One region of the Faecalibacterium sp. IP-3-29 genome, then DNA from elsewhere that is predicted to be linked to it. Evidence: a T-box and tRNA genes for the amino acid it is inferred to sense, from the RefSeq annotation. Region 1 holds a T-box; the other regions hold tRNA genes.
The links. The T-box of region 1 lies ahead of tyrS (tyrosine--tRNA ligase). A T-box ahead of a tRNA ligase gene usually reads a tRNA of that ligase, here a tRNA-Tyr.

Region 1 (10,728 bases):
CCTGAGATCAACGCGGACCACATTGAGATCATCCCTGCCCAGCGCAAGCGTCTGGGCACCAAGCGCGGCTTCATTGCGGTCAAGTCCAACTGCAGCCTGCAAAGCTATGTGCCTGCCCTGCATCCTCTGATGAAGGAGTTTGGTGTCAACAAGGCTCTGGTCTGCACCTATCAGGCCATTTCCGGTGCAGGCAAGACCTTTGACCGGATGCCCGAGATCGTAGATAACGTTATCCCCTACATCGGCGGTGAGGAAGAGAAGAGCGAGCGCGAGCCGCTGAAGCTGTGGGGCCACATCGAGGGCGATCAGATCGTCAACGCCGAGAAGCCCACGATCACTGCGCAGTGCTTCCGTGTTCCCGTTTCTGACGGCCACACCGCTGCCGTGTTTGTAAGCTTTGACAAAAAGCCCACCCAGGAGCAGATGCTCGAGGCCTGGGCTAACTTCCGCGGCCCTGCACAGGAGCTGAACCTGCCCAGCGCACCCAAGCAGTTCCTTCACTACTTCACTGAGCCCGATCGTCCTCAGCCCAAGCTGGATCGCAACACCGAGAACGGCATGGCTGTCTGCATCGGCCGCCTGCGCGAGGACACCCTGTTTGACTACAAGTTCGCCTGCATGAGCCACAACACCCTGCGCGGCGCTGCCGGCGGTGCCGTGCTGCTGGCTGAGCTGTTGGCGGCAAAGGGCTATTTTGACTGAACAACACGTTCCTGACGGAGCGTACAAAGGAGTTTTATACTATGAAGAATCCTGTCTTTACCGGCGCGGCGGTGGCGATCATCACCCCCATGTACGAAGATGGCAGCATCAACTTTGATGAGCTGGGCCGCATCATTGAAAATCAGATTGCACGGGGCACCGATGCGATTGTGATCTGCGGAACTACCGGCGAATGCTCTACCATGACCGATGAGGAGCAGCTGGCCGCCATCAAGTTTACGGTCGAGACGGTCAACCACCGGGTGCCTGTTATTGCGGGTGCTGGTTCCAATGATACCGATCACGGCTGTGCACTGGCAGCAAAGTCTGCTGCCTGCGGTGCCGATGCCCTGCTGCTGGTGACCCCTTATTACAACAAGACCACGCAGGCAGGTCTGGTGGCTCACTTTACCGCTATGGCCGAGGCGGGCGGCATCCCTGTTATCCTGTATAATGTGCCTTCCCGTACCGGCCTGAACATCACCCCCGAGACAGCGCTGGAGCTGAGCCGGAATCCGCTCATCAACGGCATCAAGGAGGCCTCCGGCAACATCTCTCAGGTGGCCAAGATCGCTCAGCTGTGCGGCGACGAGCTGAACATCTACTCTGGCAACGATGATCAGGTGGTCCCCCTGCTATCTCTGGGCGGCAAGGGTGTCATCAGTGTGGTCTCAAATGTCAAGCCTGAGCTGGTGCACAACTGCTGCAAGGCATGGTTTGAGGGTGACACCAAAACTGCCTGCAAGCTGCAGCTGGAGATCCTGCCCTTGGCGGATGCACTCTTCTGCGAAGTAAATCCCATCCCTGTCAAGTACGCCATGAATGTGCTGGGCTGGGAGGCCGGTCCCTGCCGTCTGCCGCTGGTCGAGCCCAGTGATGCCCACAAGGAGAAGATCGAGCAGGCACTGGAGGCCGAAGGTCTGATTCGGGAATAAACGAAACAACGCACAATGCCCGGTGGAAATGGTTTCTCCCGGGCATTTGCCGTTACAACAGAAAACGAGGAAACAAAAATGACGGATATTATCATTCAGGGCATTGGCGGCCGGATGGGCCACGCCCTCTGCGAGATGATTGCAAACCGGAGTGACTGCCGCGTGGTCGCCGGGATCGACCAGCAGGACGGTGAGCAGAACGGCATCCCCGTATACGACAGTCTGGATAAGCTGGACGGCAAGGGCGGTGTCATCATTGATTTCAGCGCTCCTGCTGCTGTGGAAAAAGCGCTGACCTATTGCGAAGCACACAAGATGCCCATCGTGGTCTGCACCACTGGCCTTTCCGAAGAGCTGCAGCTGAAGGTGGTGCAGCTGTCCCGCATTGTGCCCGTGTTCAAGAGCGCCAACATGTCCATCGGCATCAACCTGCTGTCGGAGCTGTGCAAGCGTGCATCGGCCATTCTGGGTGCAGACTATGATGTGGAGATCGTGGAGCAGCACCACCACAACAAGCTGGATGCTCCCAGCGGCACTGCCCTGATGCTGGCCGATGCCATCAACGAAGAGAACAACGGCGCATATCATTATGTTTACGACCGTTCCTCTGTGCGCCAGAAGCGCGACCCCAAGGAGATCGGCATCAGCTCCGTGCGCGGAGGCAGCATCGTGGGCGACCACGAGGTGCTGTTCTGCGGTCCGGACGAGGTCATCACCCTCAAGCATACTGCATATTCCCGCAGTGTTTTTGCAAATGGCGCAATAAATGCTGCTGTCTATCTTGCAAAAAAAGAGCCGGGCCTGTACAATATGGGTAACATGATCGCAGAGCTGTAAGGTCTCTGCGTCTTCCACCATTTTGAGTGGCAGGAGGGCTGACGGAATGGAACAGGCAAGACACGCTGCATCCACGAAACGACATTCGCGGCACGAACTGCAGAACCGGCGAAAACGAAAACCCGTTTTTCTGAGGATGATGGGCGTGCTGCTGGTGGCTGGTGCGGCATTGGCCTGCTTGGGCTTCTGGCGCTTCCAGACTCCCGGCATCGTGCTTGGCCCTTTTGAGGACGAGCCTTCGACCGCTGAAAGCGTTTCCCCGCCCGAACCGGAACCGCAGCCTGTTACAACCACACTGCGTTTTTCGGCCACCGGGGACAATCTGATCCATGCTCCCATCTACAAACAGGCAGCCCGCCGGGCAGCGGAAGGCCAGCGATATAATTTTGACTACTGCTACGAGCACCTGCTGGATTTTTATGCCGCGCAGGATGTAAACTGGATCAACCAGGAAACGCTCTGCAGCAAGGAACTGGAGCCTTCCACCTATCCCTGCTTTTCTACCCCCGGTGAATGCGCAGAGGCTCTTTACCGGGCAGGCATCCAGGTGTTCAGTCTTTCCAACAACCACACCTACGATAAAGGTGCCAAAGGTATTGCAGCAACGCTGCGGTTCTGGGACGAGATGCCGGAAGATGTGGTCACGACCGGCCTGTGGTACGGAGAGAGCGATTATAGTACCATCCCCCTGCAGACGGTAAACGGTGTGACGATTGCCTACCTCTCCTACACCGACCACACCAATGGCATCCCGCAGAGCAGTGCCATGACGGCCAATGTCATCTACACCAGCCAGCGGGATGTGATGGAACAACAGGTGCGCAGGGCGTGTGAGCTGGCCGATTTCGTGGTGGTGGGAGTTCACTGGGGCGTGGAGGACAGCCACAAGATCACCCAGATCCAGCGGGACCTCGCCCAGCAGCTTTCCGACTGGGGTGCGGATGTTATTCTGGGCACGCACCCTCATGTGGTGCAGGATGCCGAGTGGAAGACCTCTGTGGATGGCCGTCAGACCTTTGTGGCCTATTCCCTGGGAAATTTCCTCAGCACCCAGAGCAAACCGGATCAACTCATCGGTGCCATCCTGACACTGGAGCTGAACAAGACGACGGACCCGGATGGCAGCGTTCACTGCGCTGTCGCTTCCCCGCAATTACATCCCACCGTGACCCACTATGATGCCGGTAAATCCAACGTCCGCACCTACCTCTTCCGGGATTACACGTCGGAACTGGCGCAGGCGCACGGTGTCCGGGCCGCCTACCCCAGCTTTGGGATAGAGTACATTCAGAACGTATTACAGACCAACATCAACAGCGCGTTTTTGGCGCTCGCCTGAATTTGCAGCCCTTTGGGGCAGATTGGAGTGTTCATTATGTATGGTGTTTCCAAAATCAACATTGAGCCCAGCCTGATGATGATCAGTGTACAGGATGTGGAGTTCAAGGGCAACAGCCTGGCCCGCTACCTGCAGATCTTTGCCGATACCGGCGTTGTGGTGGATATGATCAGTCAGAGCGCCCCTCACGGTACCAACATCGATTTCAGCTTTACCGCATCTGCCAGCGATCTGACGCTGGTGATGAAGGCCATCTCTGCCGCCAATCTTGACAAGGATGCCAAGGCCTCCCCGCTGATCAGCGTTGGTTACTCCAAGCTGAACCTCTTTGGTGAGGACATGGTCACCAGCTGCGGTGTAGCTGCCCGGGCCCTGAACGCACTGGCCATGGCTGACATCGAGGTTCTGCTCATTACCACCAGCGATTTGGATATTTCTCTGCTGGTGCGCAGTGAGAACGAGGACTCCGCTTACGATGTGCTGAAGAAGGCCTTTGAGCTGTAAGCTGCCCTTCTCTGTGAATATCACATAAACGTAAAAAGCCCGGCGGCATCCAAAAATCGGATGCCGCCGGGCTTTTATCATACGCTGGTTCTAAAAGATTACAGGGTCACTTTGTGGTAGATCTTCTTGCCCTTCTTGATGACGATACCGTTCTTCAGCTGATCAGCGGTAAAGCTGACAGTGGGAGCAGCTACCTTTTCACCATCCACCAGGACACCGCCCTGCACGACCAGGCGGCGGGCCTCGCCGTTGGAAGCGGCCAGACCGGCCTTGACCATGAGGGTCAGGATGCCGATGGAGCCATCGGTCAGATCCGCTTCGGTCAGCTGAGTGGAGGGCATGTGCTCAGTGTCGGCAGCACCGCTGAACAGGGCACGGGCAGCGTTCTGGGCCTTCTCAGCCTCTTCCTCGCCGTGCACCATTTTGGTCAGCTCGTAGGCCAGGATCTCCTTGGCCTCGTTCAGACGCTGATCCTTCCAGGTGCTCATCTCATCGATCTGCTCCAGCGGAAGGAAGGTCAGCATCCGGATGCACTTCATCACGTCAGCATCGCCGACATTGCGCCAGTACTGGTAGAACTCAAAGGGACTGGTCTTGTTGGGGTCGAGCCAGACCGCATTGCCTGCAGTCTTGCCCATCTTCTTGCCCTGAGAATCGGTCAGCAGGGTAATAGTCATCGCGTAGGCATCCTTGCCCAGCTTGCGGCGGATCAGCTCAGTGCCGCCCAGCATGTTGCTCCACTGGTCATCGCCGCCAAACTGCATGTTGCAGCCGTAGTGCTGGAACATGTAGTAGAAGTCGTAGCTCTGCATGATCATGTAGTTGAACTCGAGGAAGGACAGGCCCTTCTCCATGCGCTGCTCATAGCACTTGGCGCGGAGCATGTTGTTGACGGAGAAGCAGGCACCCACATCACGCAGCAGCTCAACATAATTCAGGTTCAGCAGCCAGTCGGCATTGTTCAGCATCAGAGCCTTGCCCTCAGAGAAATCGATGAACTTCTCCATCTGCTTCTTGAAGCAGGCTGCATTGTGAGCAATATCCTCCTTGGTCAGCATTTTGCGCATATCGGTACGGCCAGAGGGGTCACCGATCATGGTGGTGCCGCCGCCGATCAGGGCAATGGGCTTATTGCCAGCCATCTGCAAGCGCTTCATCAGGGTCAGGGCCATAAAATGGCCTGCAGTCAGGCTGTCTGCAGTGCAGTCAAAGCCAATATAGAAAGTGGCCTTGCCGTTGTTGATGAGGTCAATGATCTCATTGTCGGTGATCTGGGCTACCAGACCGCGAGCCTGCAGTTCTTCGTAAAGGGTCATGGGATTATCCTCCTGTTTTATCGGGCAGAGGACAAAAGAAAACGCCCCCTGCCAAAAATGAATTTGGCAGAGGGCGAGAAAATCGCGGTACCACCTCTGTTTGCCGCCCCCTCACGGAAACGGCCTCACGAGTGCGCCCCACAGAGATGGGATACACTCCTGCGTTTGTAACGCTCGCACGCGGCACAGCCTACTAGCCAAAGCATTCAGCCTGCAACTCCGGGAGGTATTTCCCCTGTTGTTCTGCACACCCCTTGCACCAACCGGGGTCTCTCTGGGCAGACACTAACAAGGTACTTGTTCCCTTCAACGTCTTTCAACAAAAATCAGTTTAGCACAAATCAGCAGGGTTGTCAATCACCGGTTTCATGCTCGGCCAGCCCCAGCATCTCTCTGGCATTGGCACGGGAAAGCTCCGTGACATGGTCACCAGAAATGATATGCGCCAGTGCGTCCACTCTTCCCTCGGTATCCAGCGGGTGGATCTCGGTATAGGTTCGCTCATTCGTGATATTCTTCTGGATAAGCAGATGGCAGTCGGCCAGTGCAGCGATCTGCGCTGTGTGGGTGATGCAGAGGATCTGGTGATCTTTTGCGCTCTGTTTGAGCACCTCACCGATGCGGCTGGCCGCCTTGCCGGATACGCCGCTGTCGATCTCATCGTAGATGACCGTAGGCACTGCGTCCTTATCGGCCATGGCATTTTTGATTGCCAGCGTGATACGGCTCAGTTCACCGCCGGAAGCGATTTTTGCCAGCGGCTTGGGATCCTCACCGGGGTTTGTGGAAATATAAAACTCCACGCTGTCCTGGCCATGGCTGGCCAACGGGCCGCGGGTATGGCGCAGGGTCATGCGGACACCGGGCATGTTCAAAAAATCCAGTGTGCCGGAGATGCGCCTGTTCAATTCCTCAAAGGCTTTCAGGCGGGTCTGGGTCAGCACCTCGGCCTTATCCCGGGCAAGTACATAGAGCCGATGCTTTTCAGCCTGCAGATGCTCTGTCCGCTCCTGTGAGAATTGGATGCGGTCCAGCTCTTCCCTTGCCTGCTGTCCAAAGGCGATGATATCTTCCACAGTATCACCGTATTTTCGCTTGAGCTTGTAGATCAGATCCATCCGCTGTTCGATCTCATCCAGCTCTGCATCATTCGTCTCGTAGCCCTCCAGCCGCCCGATCAGGTCAGCAGAAAGGTCTTTTGCGGTGTAATAAAGATCCAGCAGCTGTCCGGCGGCAGCAGAAAGGCCGCTGTCCAGTTGGGCGGCTCCATCGATCGCATTGGAGGCTTCCCCCAGCAGATCAACGGCACCCGGGGCATCATCTCCGCCCGAAAGCAGCGCATAGCTCTGGGAGATGCGCTCCCGGATGGTGGAGGCATTTGCCAGCACCTTACGGCGGGCCATCAGCGTCTCCTCTTCGCCTGCGGTCAGGCTGGCATCCTCGATCTCCTGTACCTGATAACTCAGCAGATCGATCTTTCGCTGTTTTTCACCCTCATCGGTGATGATGGCATCCAGCTCCTTTTTGACCTTGATAAGCTCCCGGTAAACAGCATAATACTCCTGATACACCGCCCCGTTCTGGGCGTAGGCATCCAGGATACCCTCATGGCGGGCCGGGTTCAACAGGCCTACGGAATCGTGCTGGCCGTTGATGTTGATGAGCCCACCGCACAGTTCCCGCAGAATGGCTGCTGTGGCAGGCATTCCGTTGATGCGGCAGGTGCTCTTGCCCTCGGCAGTGATCTCACGGCTCAGGGTCAGCGCTTCTGAGCGCTCATATCCTGCCTTTTCCAGGCTGTCCAGCACTGCAGGCGGAACATCATCAAATGCCGCCCGGATGACTGCTTTTGCAGCCCCCGTGCGCACCAGATCCTTGGAGGTGCGGTTGCCCAGAATGGCATTGATGGAGTCAATCAGGATAGATTTGCCCGCACCGGTCTCGCCGGTAAGGACATTCAGGCCCTTCTCAAAATGCACGTTGGCCTTCTGGATGACTGCAACATTTTCAATTTGCAGACTGCTCAACATGTTCGTTCTCTCCTGCCTTTATTTCTGCCCGATGTAATGCCCAAGCTCGGTGCAAATGGTCTTTGCGTCCCGCTCTGAGCGGGCCACGATCAGAAAGGTATCGTCACCAGAAAGGGTGCCGACCACATTTTTCCACTTGAGTGCGTCAAACACCTCGCAGGCCGCATTGGCCATGCCAGAGTAGCACTTTACCAGCACCACATGGCCCGCAAAGTCCACCCCCAGGACAGATTCATGGAAGATGGTCTCAAACCGGGCCTGCATCTTGGGGTTAAGTGCCTCGCTGTGGCTGGAAACATAGCGGTAGCCGGTGGTGGTGGCAGCTTTGACAAGGTTCATCTCCCGGATATCGCGGGAAATGGTCGCCTGTGTGGCATCAAAACCTTCCTTGCTCAGGTACTCCAACAGAGTCTCCTGTCGGCTGATGGGATTCTCCTGGATCAGACGCAGGATGGTCTGCTGCCGCTGCTGCTTGCTTTTGTTATCCCCTCGGCTGGTGCGTCCCATGTGATCTTCTCCCTTCGTTGTGTTTGTGTCATCGTCTGCCGCGCAGTTTCTGGTCAATGGCCTGGAACTGGTCGGCCTTGCTGAAGGTGATGAGCTGCACGACCTGATCAGACAGCCGCACCTCCGCGGTGGCTCCGGCTTTTACGGAATAGCCCGCATTCCCATCACAACTGATAAAAACTTCTTCATCTGCCACCTGGCCCACACAGAGGTTGATCTTGCGCTCCTGCGCAAAAACCATGGCCGGGCTGGCAAGGCTGTGGGGGCAGATGGGTGTGACAACGATGCCCTTGGTCTGAGAATCAAGGATCGGCCCGCCTGCCGCCAGAGAATAAGCGGTGGAGCCGGTGGGCGTTGCCACAATGACACCATCGCCCCGGTAATGCTCCACCAGGATATCATCACAATAGATGCTGAAATCCACTGCCTGCTGCAGGCGGCCCTTGGTCATAACCACATCATTCAGGGCATGGCCCTCCCAGCTGTCATCCCCCAGCACACGGACATAAAGCAGCATCCGGTTATCCAGAAAATATTCACCCCGGGCTACGGCGGAGAGCTTGGCTTCCATTTCATCGACCTCACAGGTAGCCAGAAAGCCGCACCGGCCCAGATTGATGCCGAGAATGGGCTTTCTGTATTCCAGTGAGAGGTTGGCTTCATGCAGGATGGTGCCATCTCCTCCGATGGTCAGGATGACATCCGTCCGTTCCAGGCATTCCTTCTGGGTCAGATACTCCACGCCCATGGTCATGCACTCGGCCTGCAGGCCGTCCTGCATCAGCACCTGTGCCCCATGGGTCAGCAGGATCTGCGCCGCACGCTGGGAAATGCCGTAGGCCATAGCCTTGCCGGGGTTTGGGGAAATGTAGACGGTCATCGTCCGCGCCCTCCCTGATTTTATGGATTATGGTTCAGCGGTCCAGCGTAGAATGGCTGGATACCACCACCTGTTCAGCAACCGAATCATCCAGCGCACCGGGTTCATCGCTCTTCTGAACGAACATCAGATATTCAATGTTTCCCTCAGGGCCCTTGACGGGGCTGAAATCCAGTCCGCAGACCTTGAAGCCGTTGGCAGCAGCATAGCCCATGGCATTGTGCAGCACCTCACGGTGGGTGGCAGGGTCACGGACAACGCCGTTTTTGCCCACCTTTTCGCGGCCAGCCTCAAACTGAGGCTTGACCAGGCAGACACCCATAGCGTCCGGAGTGGTGATGGCCTGCGCCACCGGGAAAATATGATGCAGCGAGATAAAAGAGACATCTACACTGAAAAACTCGATTGGCTCTGCCAGCTGGTCAAGGGTCACGTTGCGGATGTTTGTGCGCTCCATATTGACCACTCGCTCATCGGTGCGCAAACTCCATGCCAGCTGACCGTAGCCCACATCCACTGCGTAGACCTTGACTGCCCCATTTTGCAGCATACAGTCGGTAAAGCCGCCGGTGGATGCGCCAATGTCCATGCAGACTTTCCCCTTGGGGGTCAGCGGAAAACACTGCATCGCCTTTTCCAGCTTCAGGCCGCCGCGGCTGACATAACCGATATCATGGCCGCGCACCTCCACCTTGGCATCTTCTTTGATCATCTCACCGGCTTTGTCTACCTTCTGTTCATTGACAAAGACCACGCCGGACATGATCATCGCCTTGGCGCGCTCACGGCTCTGGATCAGGCCATGCTGAACCAGATATTGATCCAAACGAATCTTCAAGATTCTGCTCCTTTCCATGTACGGATGGCCTGTGCCAGATGTTCTGCATCCAGGCCGGTGCTTTGCTTGATCTGCGGAACCGTCGCATGGGGCAGACGCACATCCTCCACACCACGATGGATATAAGCACCCCGCCATCCTGCTTTCCGCAGAGCCATTTCCAGATGCTCACCGATGCCGCCGCAGGCTACGCATTCCTCCGCAAACAAAACAACGTCATATCTTGAAATTTCAGAAATAAGCTCAGGTGTAAAGGGATATATCTTTACAAGCTTATAAACATCACAGGGAACATTTTCTTTGCCCAGAAGCTTCGCCGCAGTCAGCACATCCTCGACTTCGTCGGCGTAACTGACCATTACAGTCTTAGCATCAGGGGCGGTATAGAGCCGGTCATATTCCCTGCCGGAACAGCCAAACTGCGCCAGTGCTGCGCTCTCACCACCGCGGGGATACCGGATTGCCCGGGGACCCTGCATCTCATCACTGAGCAGGATGGGCAGCCAGTGCCGCAGTTCGGCATAGTTGGAGGGCGAATAGACAGGAATTCCCACCTGACTGAGGAAGGCCGGGTCGAAGATTCCCTGATGAGTCTCGCCGTCTGCCGGAACAAAACCGGCCCGGTCGATGGCAAGGACAACATTCTCCTTCAGCAGGTTCACATCATGGATGATCTGGTCATAGGAACGCTGCAGGAAGGTGGAGTAGATGCAGACTACCGGCAGCATTCCCTGGCTGGCAAGGCCCGCTGCAAAGGTCACAGCATGCTGCTCTGCCATGCCCACATCAAAGAAACGCTTGGGGTGGGTGTGTGCAAAGAACTGCAGGCCCGTACCATAC
Region 2 (10,728 bases), 960 kb from region 1:
TCAGGGTTCCTTTCGCACCGCTGATGAAGCGGCTGATGGTGCTCTTGGAGCAGCCGATCTCCTTGGCAAGCTCTGGTTGGCTGATGTTGTGTTCTTTCATCAAGTCCGCAAGACGGATGTTGGATGGTGCGGGCAGATATTCCTGTGCCATGTGGTCGGCCCTCCTTTTTGAGCTTTTTCCTCATTATAATACGCTCTGCCGTTTTGTTCAATATACGGTTTCCCCTCTGCCCTTGCTGTTGCAAATCTGCAACCAGTAAGGGCTTTTTTCTTTTTCCGTTGCAGTTCTGCCGCTTTTTCGCCTTTCCTGCAAAATTTTCCGTATATTCAGGCAGGAAGCAAAAAACACCAGAGTTCCCACGCTGGGTACTCTGGTGCAACACATAACACCGCCCTGCCCGGTGGCCGCAGGGTGCGGGATTTTGTAGGCATCGAGCCGCTTGTCCACCCCTGCCCGTAAAAAGTGTATTTTTTACGGAAGAATTTCGTACAACCTGTACGGTCTGTACTTGTACGCATCTGTACGGCGAATTGAAACAAATTAAAACGAATTATCGTTTATATTTCGGATTTCTGTACGTCGTACGAACCGTACAGGTTATTTGAAGTCCGTACGCAATTTTTTCAGATGCGTACGGAGCAATCAAGTTCGCATTGTGCGAACTTGATTGTAGCTCTCCCGCAGGAGACGTTCCCCCTCGGAGAGCCCACTACACTTTGCAGACCGCAGGGATGAAAGTGTCATAGTGGGTTATTACACTTCCAAAGAAGTGCATCTCCGTCCCCGTCACCTTCCTCTGAACCCCGAAAGGAGGGATGCCCTTTGGCAAGAAACGATGGCGTTGACCGCACCAGTGTCCGAAATCTCGCCGTTTCGGATAAGGCCGTTGGCAACACCCAGCAGCACAATGAGCGTGAAAAGGACAGCTATCGGAACCCCGATATTATCCCCCAGCGCGCTGCATGGAACGTCCACTTCAAAAAGCCAACCGCCAGCTACACTGACCTATTCGCCCAACTGGAAACCGCTGGTACGATTTTCACGCGCGGCCTGAAGCCGGATGCCACCCACTACTGCGAACTTGTCTTTGATGTCAACTCGGCCTATTTTGACAATCACGGTGGCTACGAGTTCGCCAAGCAGTTCTATGAGGATGCCTACAAAGCAGCCGTTCAGATCGTGGGTGGTGAGCAGTATATCCTCTCGGCAGTCATGCACGCCGACGAGATCAACCGTGCCATGACCGAAGCACTAGGCCGGGAGGTCTACCACTACCATCTCCATGTGGTCTATGTACCTGTCGTGGAAAAGCAGATCCTCTGGTCGAAACGCTGCAAGGACAAGGCACTGGTCGGCACCGTCAAGGAGACTGTCATGCAGGTCAGCCGGAGCAAGAAGTGGGCATCCAAACCTCTGCTGGACGATGCCGGAAAGCCTATCCTGCAAAAGAACGGCAAGCCAGTCCTGAAGAAGTCGTACAGCATCCTGCAAGACGATTTCTTCAACTATATGCGCTCTGCCGGGTACACCGATGTGGAGCGCGGCGAACGTGGCAGCACCGAAGAACACCTGACTGTCACTCAGTTCAAAGTCCAGCGGGAGCAGGAGCGGCTGGACGCCCTGACCGCTCAAGCCAATCAGCAGGTACAATCGCTTGCTAAAACCAGTCAGACCCTCTCCCAAAAGGAGAAAGAACTTGCCTCCATTCAGAAAAAGACCACGCTCACGAAAGAAGCCCTCATTCATGCGCGTGATCTGGATTATATCGGCAAGCGCACCTTTCTCGGTAACTACTCGCTGACCGAAGAAGAATTTTCCAAGCTGAAAAAGCAAGCCGACCACGGCTATATGATGGACGTAGAGAACCGCCGCTTGAAAGAAGAACTTTCCACCGCCAAGAAGGAGGCCGTTCGTTGGAGTAACAAGTACCACGACCTGTGGTACGACGTGAAACCCTATCTGGATGCTCTCCACCGTGCTCCTGAACTGGTGCGCAGCTTTCTGGAAAAGATTCTTGCCCCCAAGCAGGAGCGCACCATGAATGTGCCGCAGCGAAACCACAAGCGTGGACAGAATATGGAACTTTGATTTTCGGAGGATACCATTTGAACAAAAAGAAGAAGTCGAACAAATCCGGCTACCCGGATGAAGCGATCAAGACCCTTGCGCGTTGCTTTTATCCCTCCATGGTTGAGTTTTTCAACAGTGAGGAAGGCCAGCGTGAATATGAGGAATGGCTGAAAGAGCAGAAAGCACTACAAGCCTTGCCTGTTGCAGCATAAAAACAGCAGGACGCTCCCGATGAAAGGAACGCCCTGCCTTACATAGATGTATCTCACCGAGGTGTGTCCAGTTGGGCACACCTCTTATTTTTTTGTCCTTAATCTTCTAACCCATGGCTCCCGGCTGCATTTTTCAAATATTCCTCTGGGTCACCGTTCAGAATCAAATCGGCGTAGCCCAGCGGGTCATTGTAGATGAGGTAGTCCAGTTCTGTTTGCTGCGCCATGGTAACATCCAGTGCATCCTCGACCCCGGTGCAGTCGATGGAGATTTTGCGCCCATCTTGGAGCAGCAGTTCCACGCACCCGGTATCCATGTTAAACGAACAAGCTCTTGCATCGTACTTCATCATCGTGTCCTCCAAACTCTTGTTGTGTGGTTACGGTCTATGACAAGGCATCGGAGTTTTGCGCCGTCCACGGGAGCCTTCGTTGTTGTACCCGAAGAAAACGAAAAATCCGAACCCTTCTCCAATCGGAAACAGGTTCGGATTTTTCTTGTTTGGTGGGCGCGGGTGGATTCGAACCACCGAAGCTGAAAAGCAGCAGATTTACAGTCTGTCCCCATTGGCCACTCGGGAACACGCCCAGATTCTGTTCACGTCCGTTGCCGGACGACTTGTTTATTTTATCAGACTGCGGGCGATTTGTCAACTACTTTTTTCGGATTTTTGCAGCTTTTCTGCGGAAGCTGTCGGCAGGGTCAGTTTTGGGTCAGATGTTTCCGGCGCTCGTAATCCCGCAAGGCGGCAATGGCTTCGCCGGACATGGGGTAGAGGGCAATGAGATTGAATATGGTCATCAGGCCGATGCCCACGTCGCCCAGGTCCCACACCACGGTATAGGCTTCCAGACCGCCCACCATCAGCATGACAAGGGCCAGCACTTTATAGGCCGTCTGCCAGCCCCAGCGGTCGCCAAAGAGGTACGCCACATTGGAGCGGGCATAGAACAGGATGCCGATGAAGGTGGAGAAGCTGAACAGCGCCAGCGTGACGGCAATGAACACCACGCCAAAGCTGCCCAGATGGTACTGTGCCGCTGCCTGCAGCAGGTCCATGCCGGTCAGCCCAGTGGTGACATTTGCGGGAGCCAGCAGCATCATAAAGGCAGTGCAGCTGCAGATGACCACCGTGTCGATCAGGACACCCAGTGCCTGCACAAAGCCCATCTTCACGGGATCATCGCAGGAGGCAGCCGCTGCCGCACAGGGGGCCGAACCGCTGCCTGCCTCATTGGAGAACAGGCCGCGCTTGACACCGTTCATCAGCACCGCGCCAAAGCCGCCCGCGGCCACCTGCCGCAGGCCGAAGGCTTCCGAGAAGATGCGGCCCAGCACAGCGGGCAGCTGGCGGAAATTTACCGCAATGATGATGACCGTCATCACGAAATAGCAGACCGCCATGATCGGCACGATAACATCCAGGCTTTTCACGGTGGCATCTTTGCGCAGGACAATGACCGCCGAGAGCACCACCAGCACCACCGTGGTCACGATGGGCGGGATGGAGAACGCATTGGCAAAGGCAGAGCTGACCGAGTTGCTGATGACCTGGCTGATGCCGCACCAGCAGATGAGGCCCGAAATGGCAAACAACACCGCGATGATGGAATGACGCAGCTTTTTGCCCCGCTTGCGCTCGGCCAGCACATGGATGTAGTAGGCCGGGCCGCCGCGCTGACCGCCATAGAGCGGGTCGGGCTGCCGGTACTTCTGGGCCAGTGTGGATTCCACAAAGGAGGTGGAGGCCCCCAGCAGGGCCGTGACCCACATCCAGAACACCGCACCGGCACCACCGGCAGACACTGCCGCCACCACGCCCACCAGATTGCCCATGCCTACCCGGGTGGCCGTGGAGACGATGAGCGTCTGAAAAGAGGAAAGGCTGTCCCTGCTCTGGTTCTTTTCGCAGACAGCGGCGATCATATCCCGGAACAGCCGCACGGGCAGCAGCCGGGTGCGCAGGGTGAAGAACACGCCTGCCGTGAGCAGCAGCACCGCCATCAGCGAAATGCCGATGCCGCCGCCCACCGGCAGGGTGAACAGATCACCCCAGAGCAGGTTGTATACCGTTTCGATCAAATGGGACATTCTGAGGAGCCTCCTGTTGTGTGATTACTTTATTATAATACAGCACTTCAGGTTTGTAAATCAGAAAATTCCAGCGCAAGGAAAACAAAAAATCCGAACCCTTCTCCTATTGGAAAAAAGTTCGGATTTTCATCGTTTGGTGCGGATAAGAGGACTTGAACCTCCACCGAGTTGCCCCGATTAGAACCTGAATCTAACGCGTCTGCCAATTCCGCCATATCCGCATATTCTGTTTTGTTCGCGGGCCGTTCGGCTCGGAACGTTAGTTATTATACCACAGCCACAAGAAAAGTCAAGCACTATTTTCAAAATTGTTCGACAAAAAAATGTTCTAAATTTCGGGCACTCCGTACAGGGGCATTTGGGCCGGAATATGGTACAATAAAAGCTGACCGTCCGGCCTGTATGCCGCCGGGCGAGTAATGACGGAATGAGGGAAACCGAATGTTCAATGTTCTGATCTTCATCATCGGCGCGGGCATCATGTTCTACATGGGCCTGCGCAGTGTGCAGCAGCGCCGCCGCTTACAGCAGAAGGGCCAGCGTGTGGAGGCCCGGGTGGCCGGCACCGTTCAGAGCCGGGACGGCGCGGCTTATCTGCTTGAGTTCGAGACCGAGGGCGGCAGCCACCGCCTGCACTACCCCAAAGCCGCCAAGGGCAAGGGCTTTGCCAGCGGGGAAACGGTCACGCTGTACTACGACCCCGAAGATCCCGAGAAGATGTATGTGGAGGGCGACCGCTCCGTTCTGGGGGCCGAGATCCTCTATTTCTGTCTGGCCGTTGTGCTGCTGGCACTGATGGTCAGCTTTAGCCGCTGAAAGGAGGTCACCGCAATGGTATTGGAACATGTAGGAATGCCCCAGCCCGGGGACTGCCGGGTGGTATTCTCCGCCAGCGCCGAAGAGCTGGAAGCGTCCATTCAGGCCGAGCAGGCCACAGAGAACCCGCCGCAGACGGAAGAGGACCTGCTGACCGCCGCCGTGAACCGGGCTATCCTGACCGGTTTTTCCACATTATATCAGGAGCTTGTGGAAAAAGAGCATCTGGTGCCCGTGACCGATCCGGATTTTGAGTTGCTGGCCGTCAACCGGGCCGAGGGCTTCCGGGCGGGGGCAGAGTTCTACTGCCTGCCGCCGCTGGAGCTGGAACGTTACACCGGCTTCACCCAGCCCATCCAGCCCCGGCCCATCCGGCAGGTGAGCATTGAGTTGGAAGTGAACACCCGGCACGGTGATGAAGACCGCGCCGCCGATGCCGCAGGCAAGGCGGCCCTGCGCCAGCAGGTTGCACGGGAGCTCTATGCCCAGCGCTGTGCGCAGGCCAAGGCACTGGCCCGCCGGGAGCTTATCTTCCAGCTGGGCGGCTGTGTCAAGGGCACCCTGCCCAAGGACCTGGTCTCTGGCAACTATTTTGCTGAACAGCGGAACTTCAACCTGCGGCTGCAGGCCAACAACGTCAACTTTGACCAGTACCTCAAAGTGCGGGGCCAGACTGTGGAACAGTTCCGCACTGAGCTCCACGCACAGGCAGAGCAGAAGCTGCGGGGCAGTCTGGGCCTTCTGATGGTGGCCGAGCGGGAACACCTCTGGCCCACCGATGCCGAGGTGGAGGCCGCACTGGCACACTGGAAGGGTGAGCGCACCTTCCCTGCCAACGATTTCCGCAAGGTGCGGCAGGGCATCGCCAGCCAGCGGGCGGCAGAGTTCGTGGAAGCCCACTCCACCCTGCTTCCCCCGCCGGAGGAACCGGTGCTGGAAACCATCGCATAAAAAATGGGAGATGCCGTGTACCGACATCTCCCATTTTGGTTTTTTCAGGTCTCCACGCCCTCGAACTGGCTGTTATAGAGCTTGGCATAGAAGCCGCCCTGCGCCAGCAGGGTGTCGTGGTCGCCCTGCTCCACGATGTGGCCATCCTTCATCACAAGGATGACATCGGCCTCACGGATGGTGGACAGGCGGTGGGCCACGATAAAGCTGGTGCGGCCCTGCATCATCCGGGCAAAGGCAGCCTGGATGCGCACCTCGGTGCGGGTGTCGATGGAGGAGGTCGCCTCGTCCAAAATCAGCATGGGGGGCAGGCAGAGCATCACGCGGGCGATGCAGAGCAGCTGCTTCTGACCCTGACTGATGTTGCCGCCGTCCTCAGCAATGACGGTATCGTAACCCTTGGGCAGGCGGCGGATGAAGCTGTCGGCGTGGGCCGCTTTGGCGGCGGCAACGATCTCTTCCTCAGTGGCATCGGGCTTGCCGTAGGCAATGTTCTCCCGCACAGTACCGGCACGCAGCCAGGTCTCCTGCAGCACCATGCCGTAGCTGCCGCGCAGGGAGGCGCGGGTCAGGCTGCGGATATCGTTCCCGGCCACCTCAATGGAGCCGCCGTTGACATCGTAGAACCGCATGAGCAGGTTGATGAGGGTGGTCTTGCCGCAGCCGGTGGGGCCGACGATGGCGATGCGCTGGCCGGGCTTCACATCCAGATCCAGGCCCTCGATGAGGGGGCGGTCCGGCAGGTAGCGGAAGGAAACGTCCTTCAGCTCCACATGGCCGTCGGTCTCCAGCACCTTGGCGTTCTCCGCCTCGGGCACCTGGTCCTCGGCATCCAGCAGCTCGAACACACGGGCCGCGCAGGCCAGTGCGTTCTGCAGCTCGGTGACCACGCCGGAGATCTCGTTGAAGGGCTTGGTGTACTGGTTGGCATAGTTCAGGAAGATGCTCAGCTGGCCGATGGTGATGCCGCCCGCCACAGCGTAAACGGCACCCACCAGACCGACACCTGCATAAACGATGTTGTTCACAAAGCGGGTAGCGGGGTTGGTCATGCTGGAGAAGAAGATGGCCTTCAGGCTCACGCTCTGCAGGCGGCCATTCACCTCGTCAAAGGCGGCAAGGCTCTCGGCCTCATGGCCAAAGGCCTGCACGACTTTCTGCCCCTCGATCATCTCGTTGACCAGGGCGGTCTGCTCACCGCGCACGGTGCTCTGGCCCTGGAAATACTTGTAGCTACGCTTGGCAAGGAAGCTTGCCACCACCAGGCTCAGCGGGGTGATGCAGACCACCACCAGCGTGATGGGCACATTCTCACTGAGCATGAACAGCAGGGTACCAAGGATGGTCAGCACGCCGCTGAACAGCTGGGTAAAGCCCATGAGCAGGCCGTCCGCAAAGGTGTCCACATCGGCGACCATGCGGCTGACGATATCGCCGGAGGGGTGGCTGTCCAGATAAGAGAGCGGCAGGGTCTGGATCTTACGGAGCGCGGCGTTGCGCAGGTCCCGGCTGACCGAGAAGGTGATGCGGTTGTTGCAGACACTCAGCAGCCACTGGGCCAATGCAGCCACCACGGCCACGATCACGATTTCCACCACGATGCGCAGAACACCGTTGAAGTCCACATTCCCCTTGCCCAGCATCATATCAATGGCACTGCCGCAGAGGATGGGGATATACAGCTGGGCAGCCACGCTCACAGCGGCCACGATCAGACTGCACACCACAAAAAAGCCGTAAGGGCGGATCTTTTCCAGCACCCGCCGAAGCGTTGCGTTGCGCTGTTCCGGGGTCAGCTTACTCTTTGCTTTTGCACTCATTTCTGCGCATCCCCTTTCTTGAACTGGCTGGCGTAGATCTCCTCGTAAACGGGGCAGGTCTTCAGCAGATCGGCGTGCCTGCCCAGACCCACCATCCTGCCGTCATCCAGCACAATGATCTGGTCGGCGTGCTGCAGGCTGGCGGCACGCTGGCTCACGATGAACACGGTCAGGTCACCGGGCAGAGCGGCCAGCGCCTTGCGCAGGGCCGCATCGGTGGCGTAATCCAGCGCGCTGGCGCTGTCGTCCAGGATCAGGATCTCGGGCTTGCCCACCAGCGCACGGGCAATGGTCAGGCGCTGCTTCTGGCCGCCGGACAGGTTCCGGCCGCCCTGCTCCACAGGCTCGTCCAGCCCAAGGGGCTTTGCCCTGACAAAATCCGCAGCCTGCGCAGTCTCCAGTGCGGCCCACAGATCAGCGTCCGCCGCGTTTTTGTTGCCCCACAGCAGGTTGGAGCGGATGGTGCCGCCAAACAGCTGGGCTTTCTGCATCACGACTGCCACACTGCCGCGCAGAGCCGCGCGGGGGTACTCCTGCGCCGGACGGCCCAGGATCTCCACGGTGCCCTCCGTGGCATCATAGAAGCGGGGGATCAGGTTGATGAGGCTGGATTTGCCGCTGCCCGTGCCGCCGATGACACCAATGGTCTGGCCGCGCTTTGCGGTAAAACTGATATCGGTCAGGCTGGGGGCACCGGCACCGGCGTAGGTCAGGCTGACATGGTCGAACCGCACAGCATCCCCGGCCTTGTCTGCAGGTGCCTCCCCCTTGAGCGCAGCGGGGAATTCCATGCCCGGTTCGGTGTCCAGCACAGCCTGCACACGGCCGGCACAGGCCAGCGCCTTGCTCACCTGCACGATGAGGTTTGCCAGTTTGACCAGCTCCACCAGGATCTGGTTCATGTAGTTCACCAGCGCGATCACATCACCGGAGGCCATGCCGCCCACATTGATCTCGATGCTGCCCACATAGAGCAGAGCCACAATGGCCAGATTGATGATGACGTAGGTCAGCGGGCTCATCAGGGAGGAGATGTGGCCCACATGGAGCTGCATCCGGGTCAGCAGGTCGTTGGCCGACTCAAAGCGGTCGATCTCGCTCTGCTCCTTATCAAAGGCGCGGACCACGCGCACACCGGTCAGGTTCTCGCGGGTCAGGCCCAGCACACGGTCCAGCCGGGCCTGGGCCGTTTTGTACAGCGGGTTGGTGATGACCATGACCCCGAACACCACCACGCTCAGCAGCGGGATGGCGACCACAAAGATCCAGGCGGCCCGCACATTCACGGTGAACGCCATGATCATGGCACCAACCACCACGAACGGGCTGCGCAGGAACAGGCGCAGGAAGAGGTTCAGACCGCTCTGCACCTGATTGATGTCACTGGTCATGCGGGTGATGAGGGTGCTGGTGCCCATGGTGTCCATCTCGGTAAAGCCAAGCCTCTGGATGTGCTCAAACAGGGCATGGCGCAGGGAGGTGGAGTAGCCCACCGCCGCCTTGGCCGAGAAATACTGGGCCGTCAGGCTGCAGGCAAGGCCCACAACGGCCAGCAGCAGCAGGATGCCGCACCGCACAAGGATATAGTGGAAATCATGTGCTGTAATGCCCACGTTGACGATGTCTGCCATGACCAGCGGCACAAACAGGTCGAACGTGGCTTCCAGCATCTTGAACAGCGGTGCAAGCACAGCCTCGCGCTTGTAGCCGTTCAGGTGGGTAAGCATTTTATTCAAGGGGTGATTCTCCTTTCCCAGTGATAGCGGGTGTAAACTTCACAGCTCTTTATTATAGTACAGGAAATGCAAAAAAGCCAGTACAAATCACGCCATTGCGCACCGTGCCCTGCCAGAACAAGGAAAGGGACTGCCGCACAGGGGGAGACCCCAGTGCAGCAGTCCCTTTTCATAGGAGGGTATGATTTGGAGAACAATGAGCGGCATCGGGTTTCCGGGCCTTTTTGTAGCGGTACATCTCCCGGTCGGCCCGATTCTTCACAGCCAGCACATCCTCCCCCAAAAAGGGAGCTGAACCAAAGGACACCGTGGGCAGAAAATCCACGGCCTTTCGCCGCTGTTCCAGCTGGCGCACAAACTCCTGCGCGCACTGGGCCTCCCGGTCTGCATTTTCCATCAGCACACAGAACTCGTCACCGCCGGTGCGGTAGCAGTAGCCGCTGCGGGCATAGGCTTTTTTGATGCAGCGGCCGATCTCGGCCAGGCAGAGATCTCCCTGCAGGTGGCCGTAGCGGTCGTTGATCTGCTTGAAGTCGTCCACATCGAACACCACCAGCACCCCGCCGCGGCGGCGCATCTCAGCAGTGCGGTTCAGATAGCTGTTCTGATTCAGCAGCCCGGTAAGGGCATCCAGCTGGTTCCACATCTCGCTGCAGTAGATAAAGTACAGCACCGACAACAGGGTAACGCACAGCCATGTAACGTGGAGGTCCGGCAGTGTCACCTGAATGATGGTCTCAATGAGCAGAAAGATCATCAGGGGGTAGATCAGCGCCCGGCTGCGATTCTGAAATTCCCGCGCCGTGACAATGGTGGACACCGAGAGATACACGATGGCCGCAAAATACAGGATGATATAAATATAGAAGTATTGCCCACGGGAATAAACGTTGTCGGCGCTGACGGAGAACACCAGCCCGGCGGGGATGGACAGAGCAAGGAACAGCAGGTAGCACGCCTCGCAGCACACCGCCGCCCTGAACCAGCGGTTCATCCTCTTTTTCCGGTCCATGACATACACAAGACA
Region 3 (10,728 bases), 420 kb from region 1:
GTCTAAGAGGATTCTAATTGAGAGGAGTGATGTCTACCACCAGTTGACACAAAGCGCCGGGCCACACGGGTGACAGCCGTGAGGGTGACGAGGAGAGGAATCATCGAAAATTTCGGCGGATGTTTCTCCGGCTGACCATGGGCTATACCAGCCGCAGAGAGGGGCAAAAATCGGCAGTGATACCGTAACAGATCCCCTCAAAGAAAGCCATACAAGAACATAAACTGTTACAGGAGGCTGACAGCTGTGCTGCGCGCGTTTTTTGCGCCGGGCTGTCGGCATGGAGGTGTTTTGTATGTGTGGCATTGTTGGTTATGTTGGAAAACGGAATGCACAGGATGTTTTGCTGGATGGTCTGGAAAAGCTGGAGTACCGCGGCTATGATTCCGCCGGTGTGGCCCTGGCTTTGGAGGGCGGCATCCGGGTGGTCAAGAGCAAGGGTCGTCTGGCGGAGCTGCGCAAGCGGCTGGCGGTGGAGGCCCTGGCCCGGAGCGGCTGCGGCATCGGCCACACCCGGTGGGCGACCCACGGGGAGCCCAGCGATGTGAACAGCCATCCGCATTCCACGCCCCGGGTGAGCATCGTCCACAACGGCATCATCGAGAACTATGGTGTGCTGAAGGAGCGGCTCATGGCCAAGGGCTATACCTTTGAGAGCGAGACCGACACCGAGGTCCTGGTCAAGCTCATCGACAGCTGCTATGAGGGCGAGCCTCTCAAAGCCCTGCGCGCCGCCCTGGCCATGGTGCGGGGCAGCTATGCGCTGGCTGTCCTGTTCCGGGATTTCCCGGATACCCTGTTCGCGGTCAAGCGGGAGAGCCCGCTCATCGTGGGCTGGGGCGAAGAGGAAAACTTTATTGCGTCGGATATCCCGGCGCTGCTGAAATATACCCGCCGGTACAGCGTGCTGGAAGAGGGGGACATGGCGGTGGTGAACGCCGACGGCATCCGCTTCTACAATGAGTTCGCGGAGCCGGTGGAGCGGGAAGTTCTGACCGCCAACTGGGATCAGGAAGCTGCTGAAAAGGGCGGCTACCCGCACTTCATGCTGAAGGAGATCAACGAACAGCCTGCGGCCATCACGGCCACAGTGAGCCCCCGTGTGGAGAACGGTCTGCCCGACCTGCGCGTTCCTGAGCTGACGGATGAGCGGCTGCGCCGCATCGGCACGGTGCATCTGGTGGGCTGCGGCACGGCCATGCACGCGGGCATGGTGGGCAAGGCTGCCATTGAGGCGCTGGCCCGAGTGCCCGCACAGGTGGAGATCGCCAGCGAGTTCCGCTACCGGAACCCCATCCTGCGGCCGGAGGATCTGGTCATCATCATCAGCCAGTCGGGCGAGACCAGCGATACGTTGGCAGCCCTCAAGCTGGCCAAGAGCCGGGGCGTGCCGGTGCTGGCCATTGTGAACGTGGTGGGCAGCAGCATTGCCCGCGCGGCGGATTATGTCATGTACACCTATGCCGGCCCTGAGATCGCCGTGGCCTCCACCAAGGCCTACATGGTGCAGATGTGCGTGCTCTACCTGTTCGCCCTGCGGCTGGCTTACGCCCGGGGAATGCAGACCGATGCCGAGATCCGCCGCCTGACGGCAGAGCTGCTCCGGGCCGGGGAAGTCATCAAGCCCCGTCTGGCTGATTGTGAGCAGATCAAGTATCTGGCCAGCCGTTTCGTCAATACCCAGAGCTGCTTCTTCATCGGCCGCGGGTTCGACTATTCGCTCTCGCTGGAGGGCAGCCTGAAGCTGAAGGAGATCAGCTATGTCCACTCGGATGCCTATGCGGCAGGCGAGCTCAAGCATGGCACCATCAGTCTGGTAACAGACGGCGTGCCGGTGATCGCCCTTGCCACCCAGAAGCAGGTCTACGAAAAGACCATCTCCAACGCCAAGGAGACCAAGAGCCGCGGCGCAAAAGTCCTGCTCTTCACCACCCGGGATGCTGTGGTGCCCGATGGCGTGGCCGACTATGTGGTGCGTCTGGATGACTACGATGACCTGCTGATGCCCCTGCAGCTCATCGTTCCACTGCAGCTGTTTGCCTACTATATGGCTGTTCTGCGCGGCTGTGATGTGGATAAGCCACGCAATCTCGCCAAGAGCGTGACCGTGGAATAACCGTAGAATCAGAAATCAAGCCTTGCCAAACCCGCCCGCTGGTGGTATACTATTTAGGTAACCGATGCTGGTGTGGCGCAATGGCAGCGCAACTGATTTGTAATCAGTGGGTTGCAGGTTCAACTCCTGTCACCAGCTCCAAAAAGACCTCAAAACGGAAAACGTTTTGGGGTCTTTTGCTGTTATAGGAAGTGCTTTTATTGCGGTAAAACGCAGGAAAATAGAGAACGACAGAAAAAGAGAAAATCCGTGGAAAAAGTAGTTGACAAATGCCACTTCAGATGATAAAATATACAGGCAGTCAGCGATGACTGCAAATAGGATATGGGCGTGTTCCCGAGTGGCCAATGGGGACAGACTGTAAATCTGCTGCTTTTCAGCTTCGGTGGTTCGAATCCACCCGCGCCCACCAAACAAGAAAAATCCGAACCTATTTCCGATTGGAGAAGGGTTCGGATTTTTCGTTTTCTTCGGGTTTGAGAATGAAGGCTCCCGTGGACGGCGTAAAACTCCGATACCTTGTCATAGACCGTAAGCCAATAACAAGATTTGGAGGGTATGATTATGAAGTACGATGAAAGAGCCTGCAAGTTTAATATGGACACTGGCTGCGTGGAATTGCTGCTCCGGGATGGAAGAATGATCTCCATTGACTGCACCGGGGTCGAGGATGCACTGGACGTGACCATGGCGCAGAGGTCGGAGTTGGATTACCTCATCTATAATGACCCGCTGGGATATGCGGATTTGATTTTGAATGGTGACCCGGAGGAATATTTGAAAAATGTAGCCGGGAGCCATGGGTTAGAAGATTAAGGGCAAAAAAATAAGAGGTGTGCCCAACTGGACACACCTCGGTGAGATACATCTATATAAGGCAGGGCGTTCCCTTTACTGGGAGCGTCCTGCTGTTTTTATGCTGCAACAGGCAAGGCTTGTAGAACTTCCTGCTCTTTCAGCCATTCCTCATATTCACGCTGGCCTTCCTCGCTGTTGAAAAACTCAACTATGGAGGGATAAAAGCAACGTGCAAGGGTCTTGATTGCTTCATCCGGGTAGCCGGATTTGTTCGACTTCTTCTTTTTGTTCAAATGGTATCCTCCGAAAATCAAAGTTCCATATCCTGCCCACGCTTACGGTTTTGCTGCGGCACATTCATGGTGCGCTCCTGCTTGGGGGCAAGAATCTTTTCCAGAAAGCCGCGCACCAGTTCCGGCGCACGGTGGAGAGCATCCAGATAGGGTTTCACGTCGTACCACAGGTCGTGGTACTTGTTGCTCCAACGAACGGCCTCCTTCTTGGCGGTGGAAAGTTCTTCTTTCAAGCGGCGGTTCTCCACGTCCATCATATAGCCGTGGTCGGCTTGCTTTTTCAGTTTGGAGAATTCTTCTTCGGTCAGTGAGTAGTTACCGAGAAAGGTGCGCTTGCCGATATAATCCAGATCGCGCGCATGAATGAGGGCTTCTTTCGTGAGCGTGGTCTTTTTCTGCACAGCGGCAAGCTCCTTCTCTTTTTTGGAGAGAGTCTGACAGGTTTTGGCAAGCGCCTGTGCTTGTTCATCGGCTTGTGCGGTCAGGCTGTCCAGACGCTCCTGCTCCCGCTGGACTTTGAACTGAGTGACAGTCAGGTGCTCTTCGGTGCTGCCGCGCTCACCGCGCTCCACATCCGTGTACCCGGCGTTGCGCATATAGTTGAAGAAATCGTCTTGCAGGACGCTGTACGACTTCTTCAGGACTGGCTTGCCGTTCTTTTGCAGCACAGGCTTTCCGGCATCGTCCAGCAGGGGCTTGGATGCCCACTTCTTGCTTCGGCTGACCTGCATGACGGTCTCCTTGACGGTGCCGACCAGTGCCTTGTCCTTGCAGCGTTTCGACCAGAGGATTTGCTTTTTCACCACAGGCACATAGACCACATGAAGATGGTAGTGGTAGACCTCCCGGCCTAATGCTTCGGTCATGGCGAGGTTGATCTCATCGGCGTGCATGACTGCCGAGAGGATATACTGCTCACCACCTACGATTTGGATAGCAGCTTTGTAGGCATCTGCATAGAACTGCTTGGCGAACTCGTAGTCGCCGTGGTTGTCAAAGTAGGCCGAGTTGACATCAAAGATCAGCTCACAGTAGTGGGTGGCATCCGGCTTCAGGCCGCGCGTGGAAATGGTTCCGGCGGCTTCCAGTTGGGCGAATAGGTCGGTGTAGCTGGCGGTTGGCTTTTTGAAGTGGACGTTCCATGAGGTGCGCTGGGGGATAATGTCGGGGTTTCGATAGCTGTCCTTTTCGCGTTCATTGTGCTGCTGGGTGTTACCAACTGCCTTGTCCGAAACAGCGAGATTTCGGACACTGGTGCGGTCAACGCCATCGTTTCTTGCCAAAGGGCATCCCTCCTTTCAAAGTTCATCGAGAGGTGACGGGGACGGAGATGCACTTCCCCGGAAGTGTAATAACCCACTATGACACTTTCATCCCTATGGGCTGCAAAGTGTAGTGGGCTCTTCGAGGACTCTCCGAGGGGGAACGTCTCCTGCGGGAGAGCTACGATCAAGTTCGCACAATGCGAACTTGATTGCTCCGTACGCATCTGAAAAATTGCGTACGGACTTCAAATAACCTGTACGGTCTGTACGGCGTACAGAAATCTGAAATACAAACGATAACACGTTTGAATTTGCTTCAATTTGCCGTACGGGTGCGTACAAGTACAGACCGTACAGGTTGTACGAACTTCTTCCGTGAAAAAATGCACTTTTTATGGACAGGGGTGGACAAGCGGCTCGATGCCCACAAAGCCCCGCACCCTGCGGCCACCGGGCAGGGCGATGTTATGTACTGCACCAGAGACCCCAAAGTGGGAACTCTGGTATTTTTTGTCTTGTGCCTGAATATACGGAGAATTTTGCAGAAAGAGCAAAAAAGCGGCAAAACTGCAACGGAAAAAGAAAAAAGCCCTTACTGGTTGCAGGACTGCAACAGCAAGGGCGGAGAGGTAACCGTATATTGAACAAAACGGCAGAGCGTATTATAATGAGGAAAAAGATCAAAAAGGAGGGCCGACCACATGGCACAGGAATATCTGCCCGCACCATCCAACGTCCGTCTTGCGGACTTGATGAAAGAGCACAACATAAGCCAACCGGAGCTTGCCAAGGAAATCGGCTGCTCCAAAAGCACCATCAGCCGCTTCATCAGCGGTGCAAAAGGGACGCTGACCCATGAGCAGGTGCTGAAGATCGCAAGGCTGTTCAACGTATCTACGGATTTCCTGCTGGGAGAAACCAACATCCCCGACCGCAAAAATTACGACATTGCCGAACTGGGCTTGTCCGTAGAAGCTACAAAGAACCTCTACACAGGGCGTGTCAATACAGAGGTGGTCAATCTGCTGCTGGAAAACGCCCGCTTTGCAGAGCTTACTTACCGCATAGCGCAGTATTTTGATGACACAGAACGCCATGCTCACGACATTGAGCACCCTGCTGCGCACAAAGGTCAAGACCCCGGAAGCAGCCAAAGCCGCAAAGGACATCAGTCTCCGAAGAAAGCCAGTGTACCAAGGCGACCTTGATGACATTGAAATGTACTTCATGACAGCGGTCAAGGAAATCAAAAAGGGCATCGGGAGCCATTACGCCAAACAGGAAGCCATGAGCAAGAAAGTGGCAGAGAAGATGTTCACCGAATTAACCAAAGGGCAGGATGTGCAGCACCCAACGATTACGGCAGAGCAGCTGACAGACGCAATGTTGGGTAGCGTTTCGGGCATGGAGGGAGCTACGCCGGAAGCACTGGAACAGCTGCGGAACGGTCTGCTGGGAATCTTGCAGTCTGCCGCAGAGCAGGAAAACGCCCATGAAGCAGACGAATGAACGGCTTTGTGCGCTGGCACAGAAAGGCGATGCAACTGCGCTGGACAGCCTGATCGACAACAACAAGTCCTTTATCGGCAAGGTGGCGAATGACTTTTTTCGCAGCATGAATCTAGCACAGGCTGGCCTGAACCTTGACACGGACGATTTGAAACAGGCTGGCAATCTGGGCTTATGGAAAGCTGTGCCGAAGTTCGATGCAGCGCGCGGCATGAAGTTCCTGACCTACGCAGCTCCGGCCATCCGCAACGCCATGATGGACATGGTGCGGGATGCCTTTACTGCTTTTGAGCAGCGGATGTTGACGGAGGGCAAGGACGGCGTCTGTTACCAACGTGTTTCGCTGGATGATGTTCTGCCGGGAGAAGAGCAGCTGCGGCGCATCGAAGCCATAGCTGACCCTTACGCCATGCAGCCGCAGAGCATTATGGAGGAGCAGGAATCGCGCCGGGAACTGTACGATGGCCTGAAACGGCTGACCCAGCGAGAGCAGACCTATCTGCTGTACCGCTATGGCTTCACCGATGGCGAGGAACATCCGCTGATCGGCACGGCGATATACTTTCACCTGACGAAAGGCCGCGCCCAAAAGACCGAGGAACAGGCTATGGATAACCTGTGGCTGGAATTGCCGTGGTGGTTTATCTGAGTGAAAAGAAAAATCGTGATTGTGCTACAAGTTTTCTGGAAATTTATGTGCAGCTATACGATTTTGAGAAATTTTGTAGACGGATGAAACAAAATAGGATTAAATCTAAATATCTAAGGAACGTTGATTTCACGAAGCTGCTGATTACCGACTGTAGGATTTGAGGAGGATGCCGTTTTATGAAAATTACACGAGATAAAATGTTTTTTTCAAAAGATCTTATTCATACACTGGCATATGTCGGAATGTTCGTGGCGGCAATTATATCGGTTGGAGCGTGTAAGTCTGGTATTTGGGTGGCTGCGATATTAGCATGGATTGTAGCAGGTATAATTATCGGATTGGCGATTATTTCCGACTATAAAAAGGCAGAACTTTTGAAAAATGGAACAAGAATCATCGGAAAGGTTACAGCAACAAAACGAGTACATATAAAATTTCATATGAGTACCTACCACCTTGCCGATGAAGATGTAATCTATCCATATGTGGTACATTATCAGTATAAAGTTAAAGGTGAAACCTATAATGGAAAGTCGCAGTGGTTTTGGTTCAATCCATGTATTCCGAAAGGGGCACCAATAAAAATTTTAGTAGACCCAAAGAATCCGGCCCGAAGTACAGTTCTCAAACCAGAAAGCTAAAGATGGCTTTCAATCGAGGTAAAACAAAAAGTTTATCCTTATAGCGTGTTTATTTAAAAGAAGATTGCGATTGTGCTACAAATTTTCAGGAAGTTTATGTGCATCTATACGATTTTGAAAAATTTTGTGGACAAACGAAATAAATCAGGCTTAAATTTCGTTATCTAAACAAAAAAGCAAGGCGGGAAGGTTTGATGATTTGTAAAAAATGAGGGCATAAAAATAAAGTAGGCGTTTGATATTTCCAGCAATGTGGGCAGTAGTGAAAGAAGGTATAGAAAATGAAGAAAGCATACTATGGTCTTCTTACATTTGCAATAATGAGCTTATCTTACGATTTATATTATTGGAAAATGAGAAGTGCTGTGGGCGTTCTAAGGGGAGAAGATAAATTTCTTTGCTTATCAAGTGGAAGCATTTGCGTTCTCATAATAGTTTTTGTTGTTATAAAAAATATCAAAGACCATAAATAATCCAATCTGAAAAACTGAGATATGGACAATAAAGAGAAATTTATTGCGTATAGTACTTTTCGGATGGTTTGTACTTTTGTGGGTGGTTATGATGATTAACCCGGACATTTTATCAACGAAAGCATTTGGGCTGGTTTTGTCGATTTCAGTTGTAGGGGAGATGATTCTCTCTCTCTTGTTAAGAAAGAGCAATTTCAAAAAGAGGAGTTCTCTCCTAAGATCAAAATCACGGCAGGAATTATGATCGTGCTATTATTGGCACACTTGATTTTTTGAAGTGATTACCGTTATAAAGGGGTCCTATATGGAAAATACTGATATTCCCCAATTTCGTACTTATCGTGGTGAAATTGAACTTGAAGGGGTAGTAATACAGGTTGATATTTTTGTTGACAATGAAATGCTTGAAGACAGAAACAGCTTTTTAATAAGTTTTTTGTGCAAATCTAATACGATATATGAAATGATTTGCAGAAATATTTCAAAAAGCAAAGAATATTATGTGATTCTAAAATTCAACGGTGTAAAATCGAAACTTCGCATCCTTTCAGTATCACAAAGCTTTATTGGTAGTAATTCAGAAACATATAGAATCGGCCTTATGTGTTCTAATGATTTGCACATCTAAATTGGTTATGTGCAGCTATACGATTTTGAAAAAATTCGTAGGCGGCTGAAATAAAGCAAGCTTAAATTTCGTTGTTCTAATAAATATTTGTAAGAACATCATTTAGAGCGTATATAGGAGGCCTTTTTATGTTCGAGCAATTTTTCAAATCACAAGTTGCAGCTGTTTCTGACCCCTACCAGTGCAATCGCATCACGGATGCACTGGCAGCTGCTGGAATCAAATTCTATTGCAAAACCAAAGATGTCAATCGGCGGAATACGTTCGATCAGGCAAGAATTGGATCTTTAGGCATAAAACCGAAGTATGTCACAGAGATATTCGTGGACAAAGAAAATGCGGACATGGCACTACATATTGTACATAGCCTATGACATGGTATTGGTATGAAGTAAAGTTTTAGATGTCGGAGAATCTGAAATCATGTATGACAATAGACAAAATAACCGATTTAGCATATTCATCGGTGCTATTGTAGTAAGCCTACTTGTTCTTATCACAGGATGCTCATCTGCCCAAAAGGAAATCAATACAGACGAGCCAATCACAGAGGATAGCTCAAATCCAGTTACGTTAACAGTCTACCTTACGGCTCACTATGCAAATCCTGATACACATTGTCCTATCTATGAAAAACTGCTAGATTATCAAAAAGAGAACCCGAATATCACAATACAGTTCGTATCGCCCAAAGAGGGTGATACCGCAGAGCGTGAGGCAGAGATTCATCAGCTAAATACGGAAATCCTTTCAGGCAAGGGTCCCGACCTTTTTATTATGGAAGGAAACCGATTGACAAATGTTAATCTATTTCCAGATATCGAAAAGAGTATAATGAATGGAGCTTTTCTCGATCTCACCGATGTAATGGATTCAAACGGATTCACCGCAGAGAATTTTTATATGCCTCTTTTAGATGCTGGAAAACTAAAAGGAAAACAGTATATTTTACCTTTGTGCTTTTCAGTTCCAACTCTGACAAGTGCAGAAAGCGTTCTGAAAGACAGCAGATTTGATATGCAAGCCGCATCAAAAAGCCTTGCTGCCACGATGGATGAACTGCTGCGCATCTATAAGGAAAAACCAATGCTGGTTGTGACGGACTTTAGCATGACAAGCGCGTTATCGCAGCCGATCATCGATTACAAGAATCACATTATTAACTTGGACACAGCTAGTTGTCGGCAAACATTAGCATACGAGAAAGAATTCCGTACGGGTGAAATTTCTTATGAGATGCAAAATGGTTTGTTTGACAGTTTCAATCCAGAAGTAGTCCAAGATTATTTTGCAAACGGTGAACCTTTTGCTAGTCTTGACCCAAGCTATATGACGGTGGGACTTCTTCGGCAGTGTGCAGCTCTTGGAATCAAAACCGTAACACTTCCCATTCCCAATGAGCTAGGCGGTGTTACTGCTGAAATCGGTTCTTACGCAATGGGAAATCGAAACACAAAGCATCCAACAGAGGTAAAAGCACTTTTAGCTTATCTTCTTAGTGAAGAATGCCAGTCGAGTTCGGCGTTTGCAGATAAAGATATGTTTCCTGTCCGACGTGGATGTCTTAAAAAATGTATGGAAGCACAATATCAATTCAGTGTCTATGATGCATCCCATGAAAAAATAGGGCAAGAAGATATTGAAAACCGAAAAGAGATGTATGGTGACAATTTGACTGATGCACAGCTAGATCAACTTGAAACAATATGTGACAAGATCAATGCAGCGCAATATCACACAATTTGGTACCGTGCCTTGCAGCTTGATCAAAGTGAGGATGGCGGAAATCTTCTAAGCGAAACGATGGTTCAGTATTGGAATGATGAAATTACCCTTGATGAGCTTGTTGATCGACTTACTCCGCGGCTCAAATTGTACCTTGATGAATAAAATGAAAAAGAATCTTCAGAGCAATATCCTTCTTCTGCCGGCACTTATTGCCGGATTTTTTTGCTATCTGTTTCCAATCTTGATTGCTTTTTGGAAAAGTCTCTTTCTTGGAACAGGAACTGATTTTGTCGGCATACAAAATTATGTGGATCTTTTTGAAAATGAGGCATTTTCACTTGCCGTTAGAAATCTGTTTCATTTGTGGGCTATTATTATACCCGTCAATTTGGTTATTGGCATTTTCATTGCGGAAGTTTATATAAAGTTCCGACAAGAAAAACTTTGTCTGTTCTTCCTTGTTCCTTCAATACTTCCGGCAGCTTGTGTTGTGACAATCGCATCAAGCATCTTACGAAAATCTCCTAGCCAGTGGGGTGAAACACCATTTGCATTTTATGTGTTCCTTGTAATTGTGTTATGGAAAACGCTGGGATTCTCAATTTTAATTTTTATGGTTGCTATG

Region 2: it has a tRNA-Tyr gene. The T-box ahead of tyrS (tyrosine--tRNA ligase) is inferred to sense a tRNA for this amino acid. The anticodon was not compared.
Region 3: it has a tRNA-Tyr gene. The T-box ahead of tyrS (tyrosine--tRNA ligase) is inferred to sense a tRNA for this amino acid. The anticodon was not compared.

What each region holds. Positions count from the first base shown of each region.
Region 1 is NZ_CP094471.1:1,440,030-1,450,757, reverse strand. It holds gene asd (aspartate-semialdehyde dehydrogenase) at 1-702, shown strand, start outside; gene dapA (4-hydroxy-tetrahydrodipicolinate synthase) at 744-1,637, shown strand; gene dapB (4-hydroxy-tetrahydrodipicolinate reductase) at 1,716-2,474, shown strand; gene MTP40_RS06925 (CapA family protein) at 2,521-3,813, shown strand; gene MTP40_RS06920 (ACT domain-containing protein) at 3,850-4,317, shown strand; gene tyrS (tyrosine--tRNA ligase) at 4,416-5,633, opposite strand; T-box leader at 5,700-5,952, opposite strand; gene recN (DNA repair protein RecN) at 5,987-7,663, opposite strand; gene MTP40_RS06905 (arginine repressor) at 7,682-8,170, opposite strand; gene MTP40_RS06900 (NAD(+)/NADH kinase) at 8,199-9,050, opposite strand; gene MTP40_RS06895 (TlyA family RNA methyltransferase) at 9,085-9,888, opposite strand; gene dxs (1-deoxy-D-xylulose-5-phosphate synthase) at 9,885-10,728, opposite strand, start outside.
Region 2 is NZ_CP094471.1:483,799-494,526, reverse strand. It holds gene MTP40_RS02275 (helix-turn-helix domain-containing protein) at 1-151, opposite strand, end outside; gene MTP40_RS02270 (plasmid recombination protein) at 824-2,089, shown strand; gene MTP40_RS02265 (hypothetical protein) at 2,107-2,283, shown strand; gene MTP40_RS02260 (DUF6061 family protein) at 2,382-2,633, opposite strand; tRNA gene MTP40_RS02255 (tRNA-Tyr) at 2,787-2,872, opposite strand; gene MTP40_RS02250 (alanine/glycine:cation symporter family protein) at 2,987-4,375, opposite strand; tRNA gene MTP40_RS02245 (tRNA-Leu) at 4,513-4,599, opposite strand; gene MTP40_RS02240 (DUF3592 domain-containing protein) at 4,820-5,194, shown strand; gene MTP40_RS02235 (FKBP-type peptidylprolyl isomerase) at 5,210-6,145, shown strand; gene MTP40_RS02230 (ABC transporter ATP-binding protein) at 6,190-7,965, opposite strand; gene MTP40_RS02225 (ABC transporter ATP-binding protein) at 7,962-9,701, opposite strand; gene MTP40_RS02220 (GGDEF domain-containing protein) at 9,871-10,728, opposite strand, start outside.
Region 3 is NZ_CP094471.1:1,022,036-1,032,763, forward strand. It holds gene glmS (glutamine--fructose-6-phosphate transaminase (isomerizing)) at 296-2,116, shown strand; tRNA gene MTP40_RS04870 (tRNA-Thr) at 2,183-2,257, shown strand; tRNA gene MTP40_RS04875 (tRNA-Tyr) at 2,443-2,528, shown strand; gene MTP40_RS04880 (DUF6061 family protein) at 2,681-2,932, shown strand; gene MTP40_RS04885 (hypothetical protein) at 3,031-3,207, opposite strand; gene MTP40_RS04890 (plasmid recombination protein) at 3,225-4,490, opposite strand; gene MTP40_RS04895 (hypothetical protein) at 4,778-5,116, shown strand; gene MTP40_RS04900 (helix-turn-helix domain-containing protein) at 5,174-5,680, shown strand; gene MTP40_RS04905 (hypothetical protein) at 5,691-5,981, shown strand; gene MTP40_RS04910 (sigma-70 family RNA polymerase sigma factor) at 5,965-6,630, shown strand; gene MTP40_RS04915 (DUF3592 domain-containing protein) at 6,810-7,274, shown strand; gene MTP40_RS04920 (hypothetical protein) at 8,052-8,375, shown strand; gene MTP40_RS04925 (hypothetical protein) at 8,504-8,749, shown strand; gene MTP40_RS04930 (ABC transporter substrate-binding protein) at 8,799-10,265, shown strand; gene MTP40_RS04935 (carbohydrate ABC transporter permease) at 10,267-10,728, shown strand, end outside.